3 regions of the Tardiphaga alba genome follow, and region 2 is predicted to be linked to each of the others. Evidence: predicted binding sites of a transcription regulator. Region 2 holds the regulator's gene; each other region holds the start of a gene.
What was found. The regulator HrcA, encoded in region 2, represses chaperone genes, less so after heat shock. The targets are predictions, from matches to a motif close to GTTAGCACTCNCNNNNNGNGAGTGCTAAC.
Positions count from the first base shown of each region.

Region 1: the regulator HrcA is predicted to act here: its motif matches at 3,503-3,531, upstream of RPMA_RS19585 (co-chaperone GroES).
Region 3: the regulator HrcA is predicted to act here: its motif matches at 1,588-1,616, upstream of RPMA_RS22730 (co-chaperone GroES).

Region 1 covers NZ_CP036498.1:4,090,915-4,095,922, reverse strand. The annotation lists gene RPMA_RS19600 (SDR family NAD(P)-dependent oxidoreductase) at 141-893, opposite strand; gene RPMA_RS19595 (ArsR/SmtB family transcription factor) at 979-1,323, shown strand; gene groL (chaperonin GroEL) at 1,448-3,091, opposite strand; gene RPMA_RS19585 (co-chaperone GroES) at 3,141-3,461, opposite strand; gene RPMA_RS19580 (cupin domain-containing protein) at 3,932-4,507, shown strand; gene RPMA_RS19575 (phosphodiesterase) at 4,482-5,008, opposite strand, start outside.
Region 2 covers NZ_CP036498.1:232,842-237,849, reverse strand. The annotation lists gene nth (endonuclease III) at 1-231, opposite strand, end outside; gene RPMA_RS01140 (DUF2244 domain-containing protein) at 254-772, shown strand; gene RPMA_RS01135 (methylated-DNA--[protein]-cysteine S-methyltransferase) at 854-1,735, shown strand; gene grpE (nucleotide exchange factor GrpE) at 1,910-2,509, opposite strand; gene hrcA (heat-inducible transcriptional repressor HrcA) at 2,663-3,751, opposite strand; gene rph (ribonuclease PH) at 3,909-4,634, shown strand; gene rdgB (RdgB/HAM1 family non-canonical purine NTP pyrophosphatase) at 4,750-5,008, shown strand, end outside.
Region 3 covers NZ_CP036498.1:4,740,814-4,745,821, reverse strand. The annotation lists gene groL (chaperonin GroEL) at 1-1,041, opposite strand, end outside; gene RPMA_RS22730 (co-chaperone GroES) at 1,203-1,499, opposite strand; gene RPMA_RS22725 (hypothetical protein) at 1,862-2,392, shown strand; gene RPMA_RS22720 (MFS transporter) at 2,570-3,778, shown strand; partial or broken gene RPMA_RS22715 (protein phosphatase CheZ) at 3,802-4,577, opposite strand; gene RPMA_RS22710 (L,D-transpeptidase) at 4,875-5,008, shown strand, end outside.

The DNA.
Region 1 (5,008 bases), 2.0 Mb from region 2:
GCTGCGGGTGAACCGAACCTGAAGAAAATGCGGCGGGAAGGGGGCGTGTGTGACAGCACTGATCTCAGGCGTCATTGAAAATAAAAGCCCCGGCTTTGCTGCCGGAGCTATGCTTCGCTTTCGAAAATGTGGTTGCAATATTAGCGCGCGCCGCCTGTGACATGAAGCGTCTCGCCAGTGACGTAGGACGCCGCATCTGATGCAAGGAATGCGACCACTGAGGCGATCTCCTCGACCTTGCCGACGCGACCAAGCGGCGTCACGCTCTCGACCCAGTTGCGCATCTCGCCTTCATGAAAACCGGCGGACACTACGCCTTCGGTGACAATCATGCCGGGATTGACGGCGTTGACGCGGATTTTCTTCGGCGCAAGTTCTTTCGAGAGAACCGAGGTGATGGCATCCACCGACGCCTTGGTCGCGGTGTAGACTGCACTGTTCGGCGGAGCCATGGTCGAGACACCCGATGAAATATTGATGATGCTGCCGCCGTTCGCATTGAAGTGCCGGACAGCTTCCTGCGACGTCAGCAACAGCCCCAGCACATTGAGATCGAACTGGCTGTGAAAATGCTCCGGCGTGATGTCATCGAGGCCACCGAAGGCGTAGACGCCGGCATTGTTGACCAGGATGTCGATCGGCCCGAACGCTTTGACTGTCTCGGCAACCGCCGCGGTGGCGCCGCCGGATGAGGCGAGATCGCTATGCACAGCAATCGCCTTGCCGCCCTTGGCCGTGATCGCCGCCACCACCTTATCGGCTCCCTCCTTGCTGGACGCGTAATTGACGCCGACCGCGGCGCCGGCAGCGGCAAGCTGGAGGGCGATTTCAGCACCGATTCCTTTGGAGGCGCCGGTTACGAGTGCCACTTTGCCTTCGAATGTCTTGGTCATGATCGTGATCCCCCGTTGGGTGTTTCAATAGTTCGGAAGTATGGGACTATTGAACGAGCGCAAGGGGGCGCCTATATCTTTTTTCATGGCACAGTTCGTTCACCCCGCGACGAAGGACATCACGCTATCCGGCGTGCTTTCGGCGCTGGCCGATCCCATCCGGCTGCAGATTGTTCGCGGCCTGCTGCAGGAAAGCGGCTGCCTGTCCTGCACGGCGGCCTCGCCGTGCCCGACCATCGCCAAGTCTACATTGTCGAACCATTTTCGCGTGCTGCGCGAGGCCGGGCTGGTGCAGACCAGCAAGAAGGGCGTCGAGCATCAGAACGCGGTGCGTGCGGCGGATATCGAGGCGCGGTTTCCGGGGCTGCTGATGGTGATCTTGGCGCATTCGATGAGCGATGGCGCGGCGGAGGTGGGGGCTGGGAGTTGACGCGCTTCGTTTTGCGCGACCTGGCTCCTGACACACAGCGTTCGACCACCGACTACACAAACAAAAACCCCGGCATCGCTGCCGGGGTTCTGCATTTGCTTGTTCGCTTGAACAGCGCGGACCCTTAGAAGTCCATGCCGCCCATGCCGCCGCCCGGGGGCATGCCGCCGCCGGCTGCGCCGCCCTTCTTGGGCAGTTCGGCGACCATGGCTTCGGTCGTGATCAGCAGCGAGGCAACCGAGGCGGCGTTCTGGATCGCTGCACGGACAACCTTGGTCGGGTCGATGATGCCCTTCTTGAGCATGTCGCCATAGGTGCCGCTCTGCGAGTCGAAGCCGTAGGCATACGGGGTGTTCTCGAGAACCTTGCCCACGATCACCGAACCATCTTCGCCAGCATTGACGGCGATCTGGCGGGCCGGAGCCGACAGGGCCTTGCGGACGATCTCGACGCCGGTCTTCTGGTCGTCGTTCTTGGTCTTGATGTTCTTGAGCTGCTCGGAGGCGCGGAGCAGAGCGACGCCGCCGCCGGGGACGATGCCTTCTTCAACCGCAGCGCGGGTCGCATGCATCGCGTCATCAACGCGGTCCTTGCGCTCCTTCACTTCGACTTCGGTCGCGCCGCCGACGCGGATGACGGCAACGCCGCCAGCCAGCTTGGCGAGACGCTCCTGCAGCTTCTCACGGTCGTAGTCCGAAGTGGTCTCTTCGATCTGCGCCTTGATCTGCGCCACGCGTGCATCGATGTCGGCCTTCTTGCCGGCGCCGTTGACGATGGTGGAGTTTTCCTTGTCGATCATCACCTTCTTGGCGCGGCCGAGCATCTGAAGGGTCACGTTTTCCATCTTGATGCCGAGGTCTTCCGAGATCGCCTGGCCGCCGGTCAGGATCGCGATGTCCTGCAGCATGGCCTTGCGGCGATCGCCGAAGCCCGGAGCCTTGACGGCAGCAACCTTGAGGCCGCCACGCAGACGGTTGACGACGAGGGTGGCGAGGGCTTCGCCTTCAACGTCCTCGGCGACGATGACGAGTGGCTTGCCGGTCTGCACGACGGCTTCGAGCAGCGGCAGCATCTCGTTCAGCGAGGAGAGCTTTTTCTCGTTGATCAGGATGTAGGCGTCGTCGAATTCAACGCGCATCTTGTCAGCATTGGTGACGAAGTAGGGCGAGATGTAGCCGCGGTCGAACTGCATGCCTTCGACGACGTCGAGTTCGGTTTCGAGCGACTTGGCTTCTTCAACCGTGATGACGCCTTCGTTGCCGACCTTCTTCATGGCGTCAGCCAGGAACTTGCCGATTTCCGAGTCGCCGTTGGCCGAGATGGTGCCGACCTGGGCGATTTCGTCGTTCGAGGTGACCTTCTTGGAGTTCTTGACGAGGTCGGCGACCACGGCTTCCACAGCCATGTCGATGCCGCGCTTCAGATCCATCGGGTTCATGCCGGCGGCGACCGACTTGGCGCCTTCCTTCACGATGGCCTGGGCCAGCACGGTCGCGGTGGTGGTGCCGTCGCCAGCTGCGTCAGCCGACTTCGAAGCCACTTCGCGCACCATCTGGGCGCCCATGTTCTCGAACTTGTCCTCGAGCTCGATTTCCTTGGCGACGGTGACGCCGTCCTTGGTGATGCGCGGTGCGCCGAACGACTTTTCGATCACGACATTGCGGCCCTTCGGACCGAGGGTGACCTTCACCGCGTTGGCGAGGATGTCCACGCCGCGCAGCATCTTGTCGCGCGCGTCAACGCCGAATTTAACTTCTTTGGAAGCCATGTTGGATGTCCTTGAATATCAGGAGGGAAGGGAAAGGAAGGAGAGGCCCTTAGGCCTTCTTCTTGGCAGCAGGAGCGGCAGCGCCTTCGAGGACGCCCATGATGTCGCTTTCCTTCATGATCAGGAGGTCCTGACCGTCGATCTTCACTTCGGTGCCAGACCACTTGCCGAACAGCACGCGCTCGCCGACCTTGACGTCGAGCGGGACCAGCTTGCCGGCTTCGTCACGGCCGCCGGGGCCGACGGAGACGATCTCGCCCTGGGAGGGCTTCTCTTTGGCGCTGTCCGGGATGATGATGCCGCCAGCAGACTTCTCTTCGGCGTCGATACGCTTGACCACGACGCGGTCGTGAAGCGGACGGAATTTCATGCAGTCCTCCTAAGTTTCTGTAATCGCTAGAAAATTGCAAAATTAGCAGTCATGGGCAGGAAGTGCCAGCATGACTGGTGCGGAGATAGGCCGATCGTTCCCGACGGGCAAGGGTGTCTACCAAATAATTTGGCACTCAAATGTGACGGGTGCCAGATTGGTTAAGGGGAGACCGGTGCGCGGCGGCAGCGTTGAACGATCGCGGTAACCCGCTCATTGCGCGATAGGCTAATAGTCTTGTCTATACAAAGCGCGCCATGTCGCATCGATTGACGTGTGGCCGGTATCTTCACACTGACCTTTCACCGACGAAATCGCGCTATGAATTGTTGGATAATTATTGTGATTTCGCGTCTTCCGGTTGCAGGCATTCATCCCTCAACAGTTTTGACGAATTGCTGCACCCAGGAACTACAGTTAGTTTGCGCGCCGCGTCGATCGCTGTTCGATAGGCGCATGGGAAGTGCATCATGGCGAAGCAGAAGCGAACGTCGAAAACTATTGCCAAGAAATCTGTCGCAAAGGCCGCGGCCAAAGCTGCTTCACGTAAGTCTGTCGCAGCCAAGGTTGCCAAGAAGGCACCTTCCGCCAAGCCAGGGAAAGCCATAGCCAAGAAAGCCCTAGCCAAGAAAGCGGTCGCCGCTCCTGTGTCGGCCAAGCGACTCAAGCAGCGGCCAGCGATCAGCCATTATCGCGAAGAGGACTTTGCAGCTGGCCTGCGCGCTTACGCGAAATACCGCGATCTCGGCGTGGCCGAAGCGAGCGGTGGCGTGGCGCAAGCGCATGTGATCCGGCTGATTGCGCCATGCGATCCGAACGAAGTCTCCAAGCTGCACTATCACGACGCCGAGTTTCAGCTCGTCTATGTGCTGAACGGCTGGGTGAAGACCTATATGGACGGCGTCGGCGAACAGACCATGCGGCAGGGCTCGTGCTGGACCCAGCCGCCGCGCATCAAACATCTGATCCGCGATTATTCCGACAATTGCGAATTGCTCGAGGTGATCCTGCCGGCGCAGTTCAAGACGGTGGAAGTGAAGGCCTGAGTTCTTCCACCGACTGCGCCGCCTGCGCTTCCGCATCGTGCAGCGAAAAGCGCGGTCCGTCATACAGGAACGAGCACTGGTGGATCACGATATTGCCGTCGTCCACGGTGACGAACGCATAGTCCGGTGCTTCATGCGAGCCGGGAATGTGACCTTCTGCCTCGAAGTCGAACGCGACCTGATGCGTCAGTGCGCGCTGGATGTGGAACGGAATGCCGCGCCAGCTCCCGGCGATCGGGCGATGCAGATGCCCCATGAACAGATAGTCCGGCTTTCGCGTGCGGGCGATCACCTCCCACTCGGCTTCGCCATTGGCGAGCTTGATCGTGTCCATGTAGCGCAGGCCGCTGTCGAAGGGCGGATGGTGCTGGAACAGCAGCAACGGTCGATCGCTCGGCGCTGAGGCGAGGGCGTCGTCCAGGAATTTCAAGCGCGCGTCGCAGAGCAGACCGGCATGGTCCGGCGTGTCCTCGTTCAGCGTGTCCAGCGTGATGATGGTGG
Region 2 (5,008 bases):
CAGCGTGTAGGGATTGAGATGTTCGAGCTCGCCTTTGGGCTCGGGATTGGATTTCTGGAAGCGTGAGAAGGCTTCATGCACCTCGGCAGCAGTCCAGCGCTTCAGCTTGGTGGTCTTCGCTTTGACCGATTTCTTGACCACTTTGGCTTTCGCTACCGTCTTCTTGGCCACCACGGCTTTTGCAACGGAGCTCTTCGCGCTGGCGGCAGGCTGGCGGGTGATTTTCGGCATCAGGGGGATATACTGAGCAGCCATGACCGAGGGCAACGACTTTCACGCCGATGACGAGCCCAAGCTGTTCACCGCGTTGCTGCGTCCGCATCGCGCGCTGAGCCGCAAGGGCTTTCTCGTGCTGATGGCCTGCCTCAGCGTCATCTCGTTCGGTGCCGGCATGGTGTTTCTCTCGATGGGCGCCTGGCCTGTGTTCGGCTTTTTCGGCCTCGACCTGCTGGCGATCTATGTGGCGTTCAAAATCTACGACCGTCGCGCCAAGGCCACCGAAGAGATCACCGTCACGGCCTCGGAAATCCGCGTCCGGCGCGTCAGCCCTGCTGGCGATGTGGTGGAATGGGCGTTCAATCCGCTCTGGGTCCAGGTCGATCGCGTGGAGCATGCCGAATTCGGCATCGAACAGCTGTTCCTGGTCTCGCGGGGCCGTCGGGTGTCCATCGCCCGGTTTCTCGGCGCGGAGGAAAAGGCAAGCTTTCTCAGTGCCTTGCTCGAAGCCCTGCAGGATGCCCGGCGCGGCCCCAGCTATAATCCGGTGACATGATGGCTGATCTGGAATCGGGTGGTTTGTGGGAGCTACCGGGCCTAGATCGGCAGCATGATGAATCTTGCACGAGATATTGCGATGAATGACCATCGCCCCATCAAGCCGGGCCTGCGGGATGCGGCCCTGCGTGATTACGACAGTGTCCGTCGCGCCATCGGCTTCATGCATGGGCAGTGGAAGGACCAGCCGAGCATCGAGGACGTGGCCGACGCGGCCAGCGTGACGCCCGACGAGCTGCATCACCTGTTCCGCCGTTGGGCCGGGCTGACCCCAAAGGCCTTCATGCAGGCGCTGACCCTGGATCATGCCAAAATGCTGCTGCGCGATTCCGCCAGCGTGCTGGATGCAGCGCTGGATTCAGGTCTCTCGGGGCCCGGCCGGCTGCACGATCTGTTCGTGACGCATGAAGCGATGTCGCCGGGTGAATGGAAGACCGGCGGCGCCGGCATGGAGCTGCGCTACGGTTTCCATCCCTCGCCCTTCGGCACCGCCATCGTGATCGCCAGCGACCGCGGTCTCGCAGGCCTCGCTTTCTCCGACCCTGGCGAGGAGCAGGCCGGCTTCGCCGACATGGCGCGCCGCTGGCCTGCCGCAACGCTGATCGAGGACATGGAAGCGACGGCGCCACTGGCTCGGCGCATCTTCGATACGAAACTGTGGCGACCGGACCAGCCGCTACGCGTGGTGCTGATCGGCACAGATTTCGAGGTCCGTGTCTGGGAAACGCTGCTGAAGATCCCGATGGGCCGCGCCGTCAGCTATTCGGACATCGCCTGCAAGATCGAGAAGCCGAAAGCCTCACGCGCAGTCGGCGGCGCCATCGGCCGCAACCCGATCTCCTTCGTGGTGCCGTGCCACCGCGCCATGGGCAAATCCGGCGCGTTGACGGGCTATCACTGGGGCATCACCCGGAAACAGGCGATGATTGGGTGGGAAGCTGGGCAGGTGGGAGGCACTTAGCCAGCAGTGACGCGCGAAAACCTCTCCCCACCGGGGAGAGGTCGGCACGCGAAGCGTGACGGGTGAGGGGGCGCCCCACACACCGTCCGAGCAAGAGCCCTCACCCGCGCGCAAAAGCGCGCGACCTCTCCCCGGTGGGGAGAGGTGAACGAGAACCACTGCAACGACGTCAGTTTATTCCGAAGCAGCCGGCGCAGCCTTGGCGCCACCCTTCGACACGCCGACCAGCGCTGGGCGCAGCACGCGTTCGCCGATGGTGTAGCCGGCCTGCACGACCTGAACCACGGTGCCCGAGGCCACCGATGCATCCGGCACTTCGTACATGGCCTGATGGAAATTCGGATCGAACTTCTCGCCGGTCGGATCGATCTTCTTCACGCCGTGCTTTTCAAGCGCTGACAGCAGCGACCGCTCGGTGAGCTCGACGCCTTCGATCAGCGCCTTCAAGCCCGGATCGGCCGATGCCTTCGCGTCCGCCGGCACCGCATCGATGGCGCGCTGCAGGTTGTCGGCGATATCGACGATGTCGCCGGCGAATTTCGAAACGCCATAGACGCGCGCGTCGGCCACTTCTTTCTGGGTGCGCTTGCGGAGATTTTCCATCTCGGCCAGCGTCCGCAACGTGCGGTCGCGCGCATCCGAGGCTTCCTTCTGCAGGGCCTCGACCGAATTCGGTTCCGGATCGTCCGGCATGATGTAGGGCTTGGACACCACCGGCTCTGCGGCCTCGGCCGTCTTGTCGTGGTTGTCGTTCTGCCCGTTGGACTCAGTCATGACGCCGCCTTCTCGAAACACGCAAAATTGTGGGGTTATTGACCCCGGATATGTTGGTTTGCGGCCGAAAAATCAAGCCGATCCGGGCCTTTTCGGTTGTCTGCGCATGACCTTGCCCGAAAACCGGTACCCACTTTTCGGGGTCATGCGCGTTCAGCCGCCCAGCATGCGGCTGACGATCCGGGCAGCGTAATCCACCATCGGGATCACGCGGGCATAATTCAGCCGGGTCGGCCCGATCACGCCGAGAACACCGACGATATGCCCGGCCCCATCGCTATAGGGCGCGATGATGGTGGAGGAGCCGGACAGCGAGAACAGCTTGTTCTCGGAACCGATGAAGATGCGCACGCCCTCGGCGCTTTCGGCGCGGCCGAGCAGATCGACCACTTCGCGCTTGGACTCCAGATCCTCGAACAGCAAGCGTACGCGCTCGAGATCCTCCAGCGCGTGCAGGTCTTCGAGCAGATTGGCCTGTCCGCGCACGATCAACTGGCGGTCGTCGCCATTGCCGCCGGACCATGAGGCGAGGCCCGCGGCGATCACCTTCTGGGTGAGCTGATCAAGCTCGGCCTGATTCTGCTTCAGCGTGGTTTCAAGTTCGAGACGCGCTTCCGCAAGGGTACGGCCGCGAATCCGGGCATTGAGGAAATTCGAGGCCTCGGTGAGCGCGGACGAGGGCACGCCGGGCTGTAGCGTCAGGACACGGTTCTCGACCTGGCCGTCTTCGGCAACCAGCACCACCAGCGCCTTTTCCGGCTCCAGACGGACGAATTCGATATGTTTCAGCCGCGCATTGGATTTGGCGGTGAGCACCACCGCAGCGGCACGGCTGAGACCAGAGAGATGCGTCAGCGCCTCGCCGATAGCGGTTTCCACCGACTGCGAACGACCGACGGAGGAGAGCTGTTGCTGGATCGACTGCCGCTCCGGCTCGGTGAGATCGCCGACCTGCATCAGCGCATCGACGAAGAAACGCAGGCCGAGTTCGGTCGGCAAACGGCCCGCCGAGGTGTGCGGCGCGTAGATCAGCCCGAGCTGCTCCAGATCCGACATCACATTGCGGACCGAGGCCGGCGAGAGCGGCACGGTGATCAGGCGCGAGATATTGCGCGAGCCGACCGGCTCGCCGGTGGCCAGATAGGATTCGACGATCTGGCGAAAAATCTCGCGCGACCGCTCATTGAGCTGGGCAAGCCCGGCTCGCGGCGAAATCAGGCCGATCGGATCGTGATGCGCCACTCGGACACTCCTTATCGGCCCTAATTTGTCGTCGCGGGCCGCCGGATACAAGCACCTTCGCAGTTGCGGGAACCCCGCTGCCCTTGCCGCTGCCGCCACACGCCCCTAAAAGGCGCGCGAACCAGACCTTATCGGAACATTTGGAAGGATTTTTCTCATGCGGCCAAGCCGTCGTGCGCCCGATGAATTGCGCGCTGTCTCGCTGGAACGCGGCGTCGTGAAATACGCCGAAGGCTCCTGCATGGTGAAATTTGGCGACACCCATGTGCTGGTCACCGCCACGCTGGAAGAGCGCCTGCCGCCATGGCTTAAGGGCCAGGGCCGCGGCTGGGTCACCGCCGAATATGGCATGCTGCCGCGCGCCACGCTGGAACGTACCCGCCGCGAGGCTGCCGCCGGCAAGCAGGGCGGCCGCACCGTCGAGATCCAGCGCCTGATCGGCCGCTCGCTGCGCGCCGCCGTGGACCTCGAAGCGCTCGGCGAGCGCCAGATCACCATCGATTGCGACGTGATCCAGGCCGATGGCGGCACCCGCACCGCCTCGATCACCGGCGCCTGGGTGGCTCTGGCCGACTGCATCGCCTGGATGAAGAGCCGCAACATGTTCAAGAAGGACACGGCGGACAAGGTGCTGCGCACCAATATCGCGGCGATCTCCTGCGGCATCTATCAGGGCACCCCGGTGCTCGATCTCGATTACGCCGAGGATTCCGAGGCAGATACCGATGCGAATTTTGTCATGACCGGCGATGGCCGCATCATCGAGATTCAGGGAACCGCCGAGAAAGAACCGTTCACCCAGGACGAGCTGATGAAGCTGATGGCGCTGGCCCAGCAGGGCGTCGGTAAGCTGGTGGACTTGCAGAAGATGGCGGTGGCGTAAGCCTCCGTCGCGTAGCCCGGGTGAAGCGCAGCGTAACCCGGGAACCAGCGTTTCAACTGTCTCGACATCCCCGGATTGCGCTTCGCTCCATCCGGGCTACGGACTATCATTCCCCATGACTCAACATCGTCGAATCACCGGCAAGCTCATGATCGCTACGCATAATCCCGGCAAGCTTGCCGAGATGCGCGACCTCCTCGCGCCCTATGGCATCGAGGCGGTGTCCGCCGGCGAACTCGGTCTCGCCGAGCCTGACGAGACCGGCGACACCTTCAAGGCCAATGCCGCGATCAAGGCGATCGCCGCCGCCAATGTCGCGCAGCTTCCCGCTTTTGCCGACGATTCCGGCCTCGTCGTCGATGCACTCGACGGCG
Region 3 (5,008 bases), 1.3 Mb from region 2:
GCCGACGCGGGCTTCGATCGCCGGCTTCTTGCCAGCGCCGCCGACGACAGTGGTGTTTTCCTTGTCGATCACGACCTTCTTGGCGCGGCCGAGCATCGCCAGCGTGACGCTTTCCAGCTTCATGCCGAGATCTTCCGACACCAGCTGGCCGCCGGTGAGGATCGCGATGTCTTCCAGCATGGCCTTGCGGCGATCGCCGAAGCCCGGAGCCTTGACGGCAGCAACCTTGAGGCCGCCACGCAGACGGTTGACGACGAGGGTGGCGAGGGCTTCGCCTTCAACGTCTTCCGAGATGATCAGCAGCGGCTTGGTCGACTGCACCACGGCTTCGAGCACCGGGAGCATGGCCTGCAGGCTGGAGATCTTCTTCTCGACGAGCAGGATGTAGGCATCCTCGAGCTCGGCGGTCATCTTCTCGGCATTGGTCACGAAGTAGGGGCTGAGGTAGCCGCGATCGAACTTCATGCCTTCGACGATATCGACTTCGGTCTCGAGCGACTTGTTCTCTTCGACGGTGATGACGCCTTCATTGCCGACCTTCTGCATCGCCTGGGCGATCATCTTGCCGATGGCGGCATCGCCATTGGCCGAGATGGTGCCGACCTGGGCGACTTCAGCGGAGGAGGCGACCGGCTTGGCGCGCTTCTCGATGTCCTTGATGACGGCGGCGACGGCGATATCGATGCCGCGCTTGAGGTCCATCGGGTTCATGCCGGCGGCAACCGACTTGGCGCCTTCACGCACGATCGCCTGGGCGAGCACGGTGGAGGTGGTGGTGCCGTCGCCGGCATTGTCGTTGGTCTTCGAGGCGACTTCGCGCAGCATCTGCGCGCCCATGTTCTCGAACTTGTCCTCGAGCTCGATCTCCTTGGCGACGGTGACGCCGTCCTTGGTGATGCGGGGCGCGCCGAACGACTTCTCGATCACGACATTGCGGCCCTTCGGACCGAGCGTGACCTTAACGGCGTTGGCGAGGATATCGACGCCGCGCAGCATGCGGTCGCGTGCGTCGCCGGCAAATTTAACGTCTTTGGCTGCCATCTGATGGTGCTCCTGAAAGGGGAAACTTGTGCGCCGTGTTCTTACTGTCGTCGCCCGGCTTGACCGGGCGATCCAGTACACGGCGCCGTCGCGGCTCAATCACCGGCGACGGTGTCTACTGGGCCACCCGCTTTCGCGGGTGGTGACAGACGGAGAAGGCCTCAGCCCACCACGCCCATGATGTCCGACTCCTTCATGATGAGGAGTTCTTCGCCGTCGAGCTTGATCTCGGTGCCCGACCACTTGCCGAACAGGACCTTGTCGCCGACCTTGATGTCGATCGGGATCAGCTTGCCGGCTTCGTCGCGGCCACCCGGGCCAACGGCGATCACCTGGCCCTCGGAGGGCTTTTCCTTGGCGCTGTCCGGGATGATGATGCCGCCCTTGGACTTTTCTTCGGCGGTGATGCGCTTGACGACGACGCGGTCGTGCAGCGGGCGGAACTTGGTCTTGGCCATAGGGAATTCCTCTGGTTGGTTGTAGGATCGGCCATCCCGGCGGGCGCAATGGCGCGGACCACCGGGTGCCGGAACGCTTGAGGCGGGATTTAGCAATCCCGCACCAAGAGTGCTAATCAGGCGGCTCGGGGATATGGCCGAACGCCGGATGAGTCAAGCAAGGCCGGCATGGCTTCGCCCTCTAACCTTCTGAGACATAAAGAGGGTTAAGGCCTTGGTGAGGCCAATATGCAATGTTCTGGAAACCATAGTGGCGTTACGTCGTAATGACATTGTTGCCACCGCCGGGGCACTGGCCTCGACAGGTATTTTACGCTTCGCTGCTTGGGACGGGCAGTCGGGGATGTTGTTCAGGGGATGATATGATCAAGTCACGCACCACCCGCCCGGTCGCCAAGCTGGCGGTTCTCGCCGCCATGGCCCTGACGCTTGGAGCCTGCAGCTCCACCGGGGGAGGCGGATTTGGCGGCATGTTCGGCAGTTCGGAACCAGCGCCGCCGGTTGAGCCGCCGCCGGCCCCCGAAATGCCGGCCTCGATCCGCTCGGAGGAAATCGTCGGCCGCTGGGGTCTCGCCTCCTACATGAACCCGAACGATCGCGTCCGCACCGAAAACGCCGCCCGCGGCCAGTGCAAGAACCCCTACATCATCGGTGCCGGCACCTCCGGCGGCGTCATGATGCATCTCGCCGACGAGGCCACCCCGCAGGAACTGCGCCTGAAGGGCTCGCCGAGCGGCAAGAACTATATCGGCCCGCCCGGACCGGCCGGCGATCCGCGCGACCGCGAGATCGTGTCGTTCGACGGCCGGATCCTGGTGACCAAGTTCATCGACAAGGATGCCGCCGTTCGTTACGGCAACATGGTCTATGTCCGCTGCGCGCCAAGGGCATAAGATCGTCTGAAAGATCAGTGGCTCTCCTCTTCTCCCTCTCCCGCCCGTGCGAAGCGAAGCTTCGCTAGAGCGGGGGAGGGCCGGGGTGGGGGCAGCCACACACTCTGACGTCACGTGAGGCACCCCCACCCTGACCCTCCCCCGCAAGAGCGGGAGAGGGAACACGACCGGTGAAGCATGACCCAATGGCGCGACCTCGTTTTCGGACCGGGCCGCGCCGTTGTCGTTTTAGCGGTCACGCAGATCCTCACCTGGGGAATCCTGATCTATCCGCCCGTGCTCACCATGCCGCATCTCACGGCAGCACATGGCTGGACGCTGGCTTTCGGCATGGCCGGCTTCACCCTCGGCCTCGTCACATCCGGTCTGCTGTCGCCCACCATTGGCGGGCTGATTGATCGCCACGGCGGCAATGCGGTGATGGCGTCAGGCGCGCTGGCCGGCGCACTCGGCCTCGCGCTGATGCCGTTCGCCATGCATCCCGTTGCTTACTTCGCCTGCTGGCTGCTGCTTGGCGCGGCCATGGCGACCAATCTCTATGATCCCGCCTTTGCCGCGCTGACACGCATCTTCGGCGCCAATGCCCGGCGGCAGATCACCTTCGTCACCTTTGCCGGCGGCTTCGCGTCCACGGTCGGCTGGCCGGCCACGCATTTGCTTCTGGAGAAGCTGGGATGGCAGGGGACCTATCTGACCTTCGCCGCCGTCTTCGCCTTCGTGGTCGCGCCGCTGCACGCCTTCGCGCTGCCGCGCCATGTGGCGGCGACGCCAACTTCGGTCGCGCAAACAACCGCAGCCACGCCGCCGCAGGCTTTCCAGCTCCCGCATGGCGCGCCGTTCCTGCTGCTGGCTGCTGCCTTTGCGTTCTACAGTTTCATCCTCTCCGGCGTGACGTCGAACCTGCTGGCGCTGCTTGATCGCGGTGGACTGAGCGCTGCCGAGGCTGTCGCTATCGGTGCCATGTTCGGCCCGGCGCAGGTCGCCGCGCGTCTCGCCGATTTCGCGCTGGCTGGGCGAACCCATCCGCTATGGATCGCCCGTGGCGCCGTGGTGCTGGTGGTGTCGGCTTTCGCGCTGCTGTCGCTTCTCGGCGTGTCATTTCCCGTGGCGGCACTGTTCGCCATCGCCTTCGGGGCCGCCAATGGTGTCATGACCATCGCGCGGGGGGCGCTGCCGCTCTTGATGTTTGGGCCGGTCGGCTATGGCCGCGTCATCGGCCGCATCGCACGTCCCGCGCAATTCGTGCAGGCTTTCGCGCCCTTCGTCGTCGCCTCGGCCGTGGAGACACTGTCCGATCGCCACGTCCTCATGCTCGCCACGCTGGGCGCGCTGATCGTGCTGGGTTGTTTCCTTGGAATCAAAACGCCGGGCAATGCCCGGCGCTGAATGTCGAATATCGGTCGCGCGAATTAGTTGAATAGCGCGTCGATGTCGTCCTGCGAGGCATGGCCGACATCGCCGTCCAGCTTCGGGCCATTGAGCAGCTTTTCGTCCTCGCTGCGATCGTCGGTCTTGGCCGGCGCATGCGACTTGATCTCATCGACGCCGCCCAGATGTCCATCATCGCGGTGATGCGGTTCTCGATGAACTTCATGGTCGTCATCACTTTGCTGATGCGCTGACCGGTAAGATCCTGGAAGTTACAGGCTTCGAAAATCGAGACGACATTGTCGCTGATTTCCTCGAGCAGCTGCTTCTGCTGGTCGGGCGAACCGACCTTGCCGACGGCCGCTGCGGCATTGTCGATGGCTTCGGCTGCGGCGAGGATCTGCTGGGTGGCCTCTTCGGTGCCGCCGACGACGGCGCCGAGTTCGCCATTGACCTTGGCCATTTCATCGCCATCGAAGCTCTTGCCATGCAGGACAGCAATTTCCTGCTTGGTGCGCGTGATGGCGTCATGGATGAGATCGAGTTCGATCTTCAGCTTTTCGCACTGCTCGATCTGCGCGCGATAGGTCGCGAGCAGGGCTTGTGCTTCTTCAATCTGTTTCTGCGCGGCAGCGCCGACTTCTTCACTCACGGCATTCGGTCCCGATGCGGGGGCACCCATCTGTGCGCGGATGGCACGCAGTTCGGTCATGATTTCGCGATGCATCGGCATCGGCTCACCACCGTCATTCTCAGCAACGGGAGTAGGCGTGCCGAATACTTCTTCAATACGAAATCGCTTGCGACGAACAGACATCATGTCCCCCAACTCAAAAATATTCTGAATGTCTTATATCAATGAGTTTTAACGTGAAGTTCACATGGAACGCGCGCTTGTGTAGTTCTATCCAGGCCGCGCGAACCGATGATTAACCATCGCCATCCGGCGTTCATGCAAAAGTAACGCTATCAACGAGAACCGCGCCGTTTGGCGGCGTGGTGAATCCAAACCGCGATTCCGTTTACCAAAGCGAGGCGATTTTAACCTTAACTCGGCCTGTGACAGGCGCTGCTCAGGTGAGTGGCGCACGACGAAACAGTGCAGAGTACGTCGATGTTCAAGAAACTCACATTTTCGCTTCTCGCCAGTGCATCCTTTCTCGGATGCGGTTTGGCTCATGCGCAGTCGGTCGAGGCGGCTTCGCCTTATGCCGAGCCCACGGTGATTTACGGCCAGCCTGCGCCGCG